DNA from 2 places in the Thermoanaerobacterium sp. CMT5567-10 genome. Region 2 is predicted to be linked to the other one. Evidence: riboswitches for the same ligand, from Rfam matches in the RefSeq annotation. Region 2 holds a riboswitch; the other holds the start of a gene.
What was found. Region 2 has a riboswitch for cyclic di-AMP ahead of Q2T46_RS04560 (C40 family peptidase). Riboswitches for the same ligand answer to the same signal wherever they lie in the genome.
Positions count from the first base shown of each region.

Region 1: it holds a riboswitch for cyclic di-AMP, as region 2 does, so the genes downstream of both, Q2T46_RS14755 (cell wall hydrolase) here and Q2T46_RS04560 (C40 family peptidase) in region 2, are expected to answer to the same signal.

Region 1 is NZ_CP130558.2:2,887,864-2,892,084, forward strand. It holds gene Q2T46_RS14745 (cell wall metabolism sensor histidine kinase WalK) at 1-1,355, shown strand, start outside; gene Q2T46_RS14750 (hypothetical protein) at 1,454-1,600, shown strand; cyclic di-AMP (ydaO/yuaA leader) riboswitch at 1,658-1,785, shown strand; gene Q2T46_RS14755 (cell wall hydrolase) at 1,785-2,603, shown strand; gene tnpA (IS200/IS605 family transposase) at 2,817-3,272, shown strand; gene Q2T46_RS14765 (TMEM165/GDT1 family protein) at 3,423-3,986, opposite strand; gene Q2T46_RS14770 (hypothetical protein) at 4,213-4,221, opposite strand, start outside.
Region 2 is NZ_CP130558.2:873,030-877,250, forward strand. It holds gene Q2T46_RS04545 (cysteine hydrolase family protein) at 1-445, opposite strand, end outside; gene Q2T46_RS04550 (PaaI family thioesterase) at 537-959, opposite strand; gene Q2T46_RS04555 (sigma-70 family RNA polymerase sigma factor) at 985-1,551, opposite strand; gene Q2T46_RS04560 (C40 family peptidase) at 1,836-2,516, opposite strand; cyclic di-AMP (ydaO/yuaA leader) riboswitch at 2,522-2,639, opposite strand; gene Q2T46_RS04565 (ISLre2 family transposase) at 2,846-4,221, opposite strand, start outside.

The DNA of each region.
Region 1 (4,221 bases), 1.0 Mb from region 2:
GATTATCGATAAAATTGAGAATTGCATTGCTTTATGCGATTATATTTTCTTTTATACTGATAGTGTTAAATGCGTCTGTTTTGTACGGTCTTAAATACTACCTTATATATCAGGCTTTTAGCGATATACAAAATCAATCGGATATGATAATGGAAAAATTAAAAGAGATTGATGGGGTTGTAGGAAATATTGATAAAGATTTGTTATTTGCATCATCGACTGGCGAAAACATGTATTTTAAAATTACGGATATGCATGGGAATATTGTGTACAGATCGTCATCACATATGATTGATATTCCATATGATAAAAATTTAAATAGCCTTACGAAAATAGAAAGAGATGAAACGCACATTGTATATCTTAATAGAAAATACGTTGAAGGTGGCAGTGTGCTATATGTTCAAGTGGCTGAAAATTTAAAGAGCCAGTACTTTTTTTTGAAACTGTTATTTTTGTTGATGGCTATATCAGATGCCATCGGAGTTTTGGTGTCTTTTTTTGCCGGGTATTTTATAACGGGTAGGGCACTAAAACCTGTTGATTACATGGTCAGGGAAGTTCACACTATCGATGAAAAGAAGCTTAACAAGAGATTGAATGTTAATGGAAACAACGACGAGCTATCAAAGCTTGCTATGACATTTAATAATATGTTAGACAGGTTGGAAGACTATTTTAAAAGACAGAATGCATTTATATCTAATGTATCCCATGAGCTTAGAACGCCATTGTCTGTTTTAAAAGGCTATATAGAGCTTATAGATAGGTGGGGAAAGGACAATAAAGATGTTTTAGAAGAATCTATAAGCGCTCTAAAAAAAGAAGAGCAGGATATGGAAATATTGATCGAAAAGCTTTTAATGTTGGCAAGAGGAGATAATAAAGCGCTGGAGGTTAACAAAAAAAAATTCAATATATATGAATTAATAGAAGAATTGGTTAAAGATGCAAGAATAGTGTACGGTGAGAAAAACATAGAAGTATTTTGCAAAAGAAATTTAGAAGTAAATGCAGACAGGTATCTTATAAAAGAGCTTCTAAGAATAATTCTTGACAATGCATTAAAATATACAGATGTAGACGGCAATATAAAAATTTCGGTGGAAGAGGTAGATAAAAATGTAGCCATAATAATAAAAGATGATGGTATTGGTATACCTCAAGAGGATATTCCTTATATATTCGACAGGTTTTACAGGGTTGACAAGGCTAGAAGCAAAGAAACTGGCGGAATGGGACTTGGGCTATCTATTGCGAAACTTATTGTTGAGTTGCATGGTGGAAAGATAGATGTGAATAGCCAGTTAAATAAAGGATCAGAATTTAAAATTACAATCCCTAATTATCAATGATTGGGGATTGTTTTTTGTCTTAATGTTTTATAGTGACATATACCACAATATATGGTATAATAAATGTAAATAATAAACTATATATTGGAGGGTATAAAATGTTGAAAAAAGAAACAATGCCAGATAAAGAGATCGATGTAAAAAGCTCATCAAAAAAACACACATGCCCTGACTGTGGAGCACAGCTAGTTCCTGAGAGTGGATGTATTTACTGCCCTTTTTGTGGCTACAGTGAATGCCACTAATTGCCTATATTCCCATCAGTTTAATATGGACACATGGACGTATTCCCCTTATAATTAAAGTAAAATATGCCGAATCCCCGAAAAGGGGTACGGGGGATCTTTTTTTGGGGTGAATCCACTGAGTGGTAGGGCAGCCCTTTGCCCGAACCCGTCAACTAACCTCGGAGGCAAAAGGGGGATATTTATGTTTAAAAAATGTATTAAGGTAAAGCCTCTCATTGCATCATTAGCAGCAGCTCTTTTATTTTCTCAGACTGCATTTGCGGCAACATATACTGTCAAGCCTGGTGATAGCCTATATAAAATAGGCTTAAATTATGGGACAACATACAATCAAATAATGAAGCTGAACAATTTATATGATACAGTCATATATCCAGGGCAAGTATTAGTTGTACCTGGCAGTGATAACACATATACGGTTCAAAAAGGCGACAGCTTATACTTAATTGCTATGAAATATGGTACTACTGTCGATGCTTTAAAATCCGTGAATGGTTTAACAGGCGATATGATATATCCAGGGCAAGTTTTTGTGATTCCATCATCTGGTACACCATCAACTTCTTCAAGTATAAGAAGTGATGTAAGTGTAAACAGAGGTTCTGTACAAAGAGGTGTGATTTCATACACAAATGATGATTTGGACCTTCTGGCAAGGCTTATAAATGCGGAAGCTGGTGGTGAACCATATCAGGCTAAAGTTGCAGTCGGTGCCGTGATAGTAAATAGGGTAAAAAGCGGTATATTTCCTAACTCCATAAAAGGTGTAATATACCAAGTCGATAGCAATGGTTACTATCAATTTACGCCTGTTGAAAATGGCTTGATAAATGTACCTGCGACACCAGACTCAATAAGTGCTGCAAGGGATGCCTTAAACGGCGTAGATCCTACAAACGGTGCACTTTATTACTTTGACAACAGTAATACTAATCAGTGGCTTTGGTCATTGCCAATTGCATTAAGAGTAGGCAATATGGTATTTTCTTATGCAAGATAAAAATGATTGCTAATGAGAGGCTAAGAGGAGTAAAATGGATACCGAAAGGTATCCATTTTACTTTATGGGCTTTAGCCTGTTGAGCTCGCAAAGCGAGCGAAACAAAAAACCACCCGCTATGCGGGTGCGCGACAGAAGTTATACAAAAAATCACCTTTCCGTTATAATAGAGTTGTTCAAGCTACTATATATAACAAAAGGAAAGGTGATTTAATGGCTAATAAACGAGATGAAATGGCACGCACAAAATGGATGTGCAAATACCACGTTGTGTTCACTCCTAAGTATAGACGAAAAATAATATATAATCAATACAAAGAAAGTATAAGGGATATATTAAAAGAACTATGTAAATACAAAGGAGTAGAAATAATAGAAGGACATCTAATGCCGGATCATGTACACATGTTGGTGAGCATACCACCAAAAATTAGTGTGTCTAGCTTTATGGGATACTTGAAAGGGAAGAGTGCATTGATGATATTTGACAGACATGCAAATCTAAAGTATAAATTTGGCAATAGGCATTTTTGGGCGGAAGGATATTATGTAAGCACTGTAGGACTAAATGAGGCAACAATAAAAAAATACATCCAGGAACAAGAAAAGCGAGATATTATGTTGGACAAATTGAGTGTAAAAGAATATGAGAACCCCTTTAAGGGGTAGCCCGTAGTACATTTGTCCCTTTAGGGGCGGCAAAAGTGGCAAATGCATGGTGGCTTGAACAAAGTGAAAGCCAGCGCCTTTAGACGCTGGCTAGTAATAGAGGCTTATAGCCTCAGAGCAAACCACCCGTTTTACGGGTGGTCATGATTGCTATAGAGTTTTTGCTTCGTACAAAGTGATAAAGCCAAATATTATAAAAATGAACGCTGATATGTAATGTAAAAGTTTTGTTGGCAATTTCTTACCTAAATATACACCCAATATAATTCCAATGACGTCAGCCATAAAAATTCCTGCAGTAGCGCCTAATAGGACAAATATTGGACTTTTGTATGTAGCAGTAAGTGCCAATGTTGATAGTTGTGTTTTATCTCCAAATTCAGAAATAAAATATGTACTTATAATCGTGAAAGCTGGACCGTATTTAGATTTTCTGATTTTTTCGTGTTCCATGTGGCCATTTTTTAACGTCATTAAGCCAAAAATTAAAAAAGATATGGCAGCCAACAGCTTGACATATTTTATTGGTATGTACTCTGTTATAAATGAGCCAAACAAAACTGCAATACCCATATTTAAAAGGGCAGCAATCAATATGCTAATTAAGACAGTTCTGGCTTTAATGAATGTGGCAAATGCCATAGCCATAAACTGTGATTTATCACCCATTTCAGATGCAAAGACGAGAATAAAAGACGATATTAAAGCATTCATCCAATCTGCCTCCTTGTAATTAGTATGCCAAAAAAATAAAACCTATTACATAATATGTACAACATATTACATAAAGGTCTCATTCTTTAAGGCAAAGCCAGGTTAAAACCAGCATGTTGACTTTGCCACATATTTATATATGTGAACTACTCCCCTTTACATAGATAGATTATATAATATTTTTAGAAGACATCTACTCCATTATATAATAAGTCAAAAAATTATGTCAATGCAT
Region 2 (4,221 bases):
AGTTCCCATCGTCAAATTCTCCACCAAAAAACACATTTAGTGAATTTTTCTCATATATCTGTGGCTGTCCTTTTATTATCTCTAAAAGTTCTTCAACGATAGAGCTTTCATCAGTTCCTTTTACACAGTGCTGTGGATAATCGGCAAATTCCGCTGCATCTTTAATATGGGCATCATTTATAAACAGTATATTTTTTATGCCCATTCTGTAAGACGCATTTATCAAATTCTTTATAGGTTCTATTATGCCTCCAATTCTGGGACTTGATAGTGCACCACTTTTGCAAAAACCATTTACCATGTCTACCACAATCAATGATACATTGTCAGCATTTCCGGAATCATTTATAACTGTACTAAGCTTCATATCATCCAAGTTGCTATAAAAGTCAAACAAATAATTTAAAAAAGGTCTTGTATTGTACAAAAAACTATCAAAATTCATTTAAAAAACCTCCTTCCATTTAGTTAAATATATATATTAATTTTATATCAAATTATATACCAAAAAAAGAGGCTTTAGCCTTAAAGCCCCTTTAATTTAGACTATAAAACGTCTCCCTTGCTGACGCTACAAGTTTACCATCTTGGTTGTAAGCATCGCATACAGCAACAGCAGTAGATTTTCCTAAGTGAATTATCTTTGCAAAAGCATCAATTTTATCCCCGATCTTAACAGATTTTATATAGTTTATATTCATTTCAAGAGTGACCATATTTCTTCCCATCGTCTTTGCTGCAATTCCCATTGCCGTATCCATAAGTGAAAACACCACTCCTCCATGTGCAATCCCAAAAATATTTAAATGTTTCTCTGAAATTATAATTTCCATTGTAACTTTGCCACTATCTAGCTCAACTATATCCATTCCAATTAGATTATGATATTGTGCATTCTTATTTAATTCAATTATTTTTTTGAATAAATCTTCGTTTATGCCATTATTCCTTACTTCCAAACTTTTACCATCCTTTCATGTCTTTTTACATAATTATATCATTTTTTATCGCAAATCTTAATCTCTCTATAGCTCGGTTTTTTAATTTTACTGCACTTTGATATCCTATGCCTACCTCTTTTGCTATTTCCACCAATGATTTTCTATTAAAGAAGTATAATAAAATTATATTTTTTTGCTTTTCCGTCAGGCTATTTAAGGCATCTTTCAAATCTTTCATTGAAATACCTTTAAAAAACTCCTCTTCTGGTGATAAGCCGTCACTTTCCAACAAATCTATTATTTCATCGTCATCATCATTAGCTTTTGCATTCAAAGAAAGGCTAGGCTTCCTCTTTCTATACATTCCTAAAAAGTGAAATTTAAGCTGCATGCTGGCATATGCTATAAATTCTCTCCCTTTCTTCTCATCAAACTCCTTTATGGCTGTAATCAGAATTTCTCTTCCATCTTGAAGCATATCGTTAAAATCATCATAAGGAAATTTTTTAGCAAGTGATATCAAAAGAGGATTAAACTTGTTTAAAATTTCCACAGTAGAATTTTCATCACCATTTTTTGCTTTAAAGCACAGTTCATTATAGCTTATCATTATCTACACCTCACTAAATAGTGAGGACCGGTCCTTTTCAGTGCTGCACTGTGCTTTAATTATATTATGCGAACATACGTTTTTCTAACTTTGACTTTTGAAAAGTCTATATATGGAATTGCAAAAGTTTATTGTGAAAATTACAAAATTGATATTAAGATATAAATAATTTTGCTCTGACTTAGCAAATCTACTACAAGTAAAAATTTTTAAAAAAAAGAACACGTATATGTTGCGGCTAATTAACATATACGTGTTCTTTCGCTTTAGCAATATACTCTTTCTTAATAATATCTCCTTGCACCTATATAGTAAGTCCTAAACCACCCGCTAAAATCATCATATGCTGCCTTTTTTGAAGAATCGCTCATATGTATCAAGCGATTATTACCTATGTATATTCCTTCATGTGTAGGCCCTTTACCTGACGTAGAGAAAAACAGTATATCACCAGGCTGTAAATCTGATAAGCTTACAGGCCTTCCACCAGCATACTGATCGTATGTAGTCCTGCCGATGCTTTTTCCTGCCTGCTTATATACGTATTGGACAAAGCCAGAACAGTCAAAGCCAGCAGGTGTCGTACCACCGTAAACGTACGGTGTCCCTAGATACCTTTCCGCAATGCTAACTACGCTCAAGTTTGACGTGCGATCATAAGCACCTCTAGATGAAACTCCACTTGCAGTTGTCCTATTTAAAACCGCCTCTGTCGCTGGTCCCACTATACCATCAGGAGATAAGCCAAATTTCTTCTGTAATGCAATAACAGCACTTTTCGTCTTGCTGCCGAAAATACCGTCAATACCACCTGTGCTATAACCAAGTCGATTCAGCGTTTGCTGCAAGCTAACCACTGCTTGTCCTCTTGAACCGTACTTCAAAAGCTCCATTGCAAACGCACTTGGTGCTTGCATAAGTGTTATTGACAAAACTACTGATGCAACTAACTTTTTGTGATTCAATTCATTCATCCTCTCTTTATGCCTACGAGGTTAGTTGACGGGTTCGGTAAAGAGTAACCCTACCGCAAATGCGGATTCACCCCAAAATTATCCCCCGTTCTTTCGATTAGGCATATTTTTTAATAAATTTAATAAAAAATTTATATTTTTAATAATTACTTAATATTATACAGGCAAAATCAATCGAAGTCAATGTGGTACTATATTTTGTTTGTGTCAAGTAGTTGTTGGCAAATTTTTTTCTTCAAATTTTATCCGTATAATGTTTAATGTGTTGTGAATTTTCGTGCAATTATTTTTACTCCATTCTTATCTTCATATTCCGCCTTTTATATGACTTTTAATTCACTTAAACATTTGTATCTGAGTATTTCTCTTATTGTTTTTCTGCCGTTTGTCATTGCACAACCTTCAAACGGCATATCGCCTCTTTGCATATGATATGTTTTTGCTTTTTTCTGCTTTTTGTTTACATCCGCTGCTGATAATTTTATTTCTTCTTTTATCTCTGCTAATTTTTCTTCTGATATTATAACATTAAAGTATGTTTCTACAACACTATTAAGTTTTCCGCTTGTCTTTAAGGCTAGTATCTTTGCTAAATTGTTCGCACCTTTTTCTGTCCAACTCATTTTTCCCGCATTCATTCTGCGCGCCAATGTGTCAAATATATTGTTTTCCATTGTTCCTAAATGTTTGTATTCTATCCCTTCTGGGGCTTCTGGTATTTTTATTTCTTCTCTCTTTTGGTATGGTTTTATCCCTTCCTTATTGGCTACTAAATAGTTATATAGTTTTTCTAATTTCTTCATTTGCTTTTCATCATCTTTTTGCTCTATCATTAATTTCGCTATGTATTCTAGACTTTCTTCTGCTTTCCCTTCATCTAGCATTTTCATCAATTTGCAGGCATCTTTTTTGTTCTCTATATTCCTTATTACTGCTTGGCTTTTATGAAATGGATCTAATTGAAAATATACTCCTTCTTCTCCTAAACTTTCTTTAATCCAACTTGCTCCATCTCCATTTATTATCTTTATTTCTATTTCGTCTATGTTGTATTCTTTTGCTATCGTTGCATCTACTAATTCTTTAAATTCTTTGCTGCTTGCAAATCCTGCACATACTATTTTATTATGTGTTATATATTCATTACTTCCCGGGCTTCTTTTTACCCATCCGTCGTATGCTACTGCTAATTTTATTTCTTTTTTTCCCCTGCTTTTTTTGCCTTTTGGTCTGTCTTTGCCTTGCATTGATAACCATAATCCATCCATTTCTTGAAATAATATTTTTGTTTCTTTTTCTCCTCTTAATTTGTTTTCTTTGAATAGTTTTATATCTTGTTTTTCTAATTCTGCTATTTTTTCTCCAACCTTTTGTATTATATTCCATGCAGTTGTATGGCTTATGCTTTGATTTGTTAATGATTCTATATTTTTCGCTGCTTCTCTATATGACATTTCTGTTACATTTTCTACAACTTTTTCAATAAGATTTGTTGATATATGCCCTATTGTATCCATTTTTAAATACTCATCTAAAAGATAAACATATTCCTTTTTCCCTTCACTATTTATATGTTCATAAATTCTTTTATCAAATTCAACAGTGCCCATAATTGTTTTTATGTTTGTATGCTTTTTACCTTTACATCTATATTCTTTTTTGTCCCTTTTTTCTAGTAACATATCATCTATCTTCA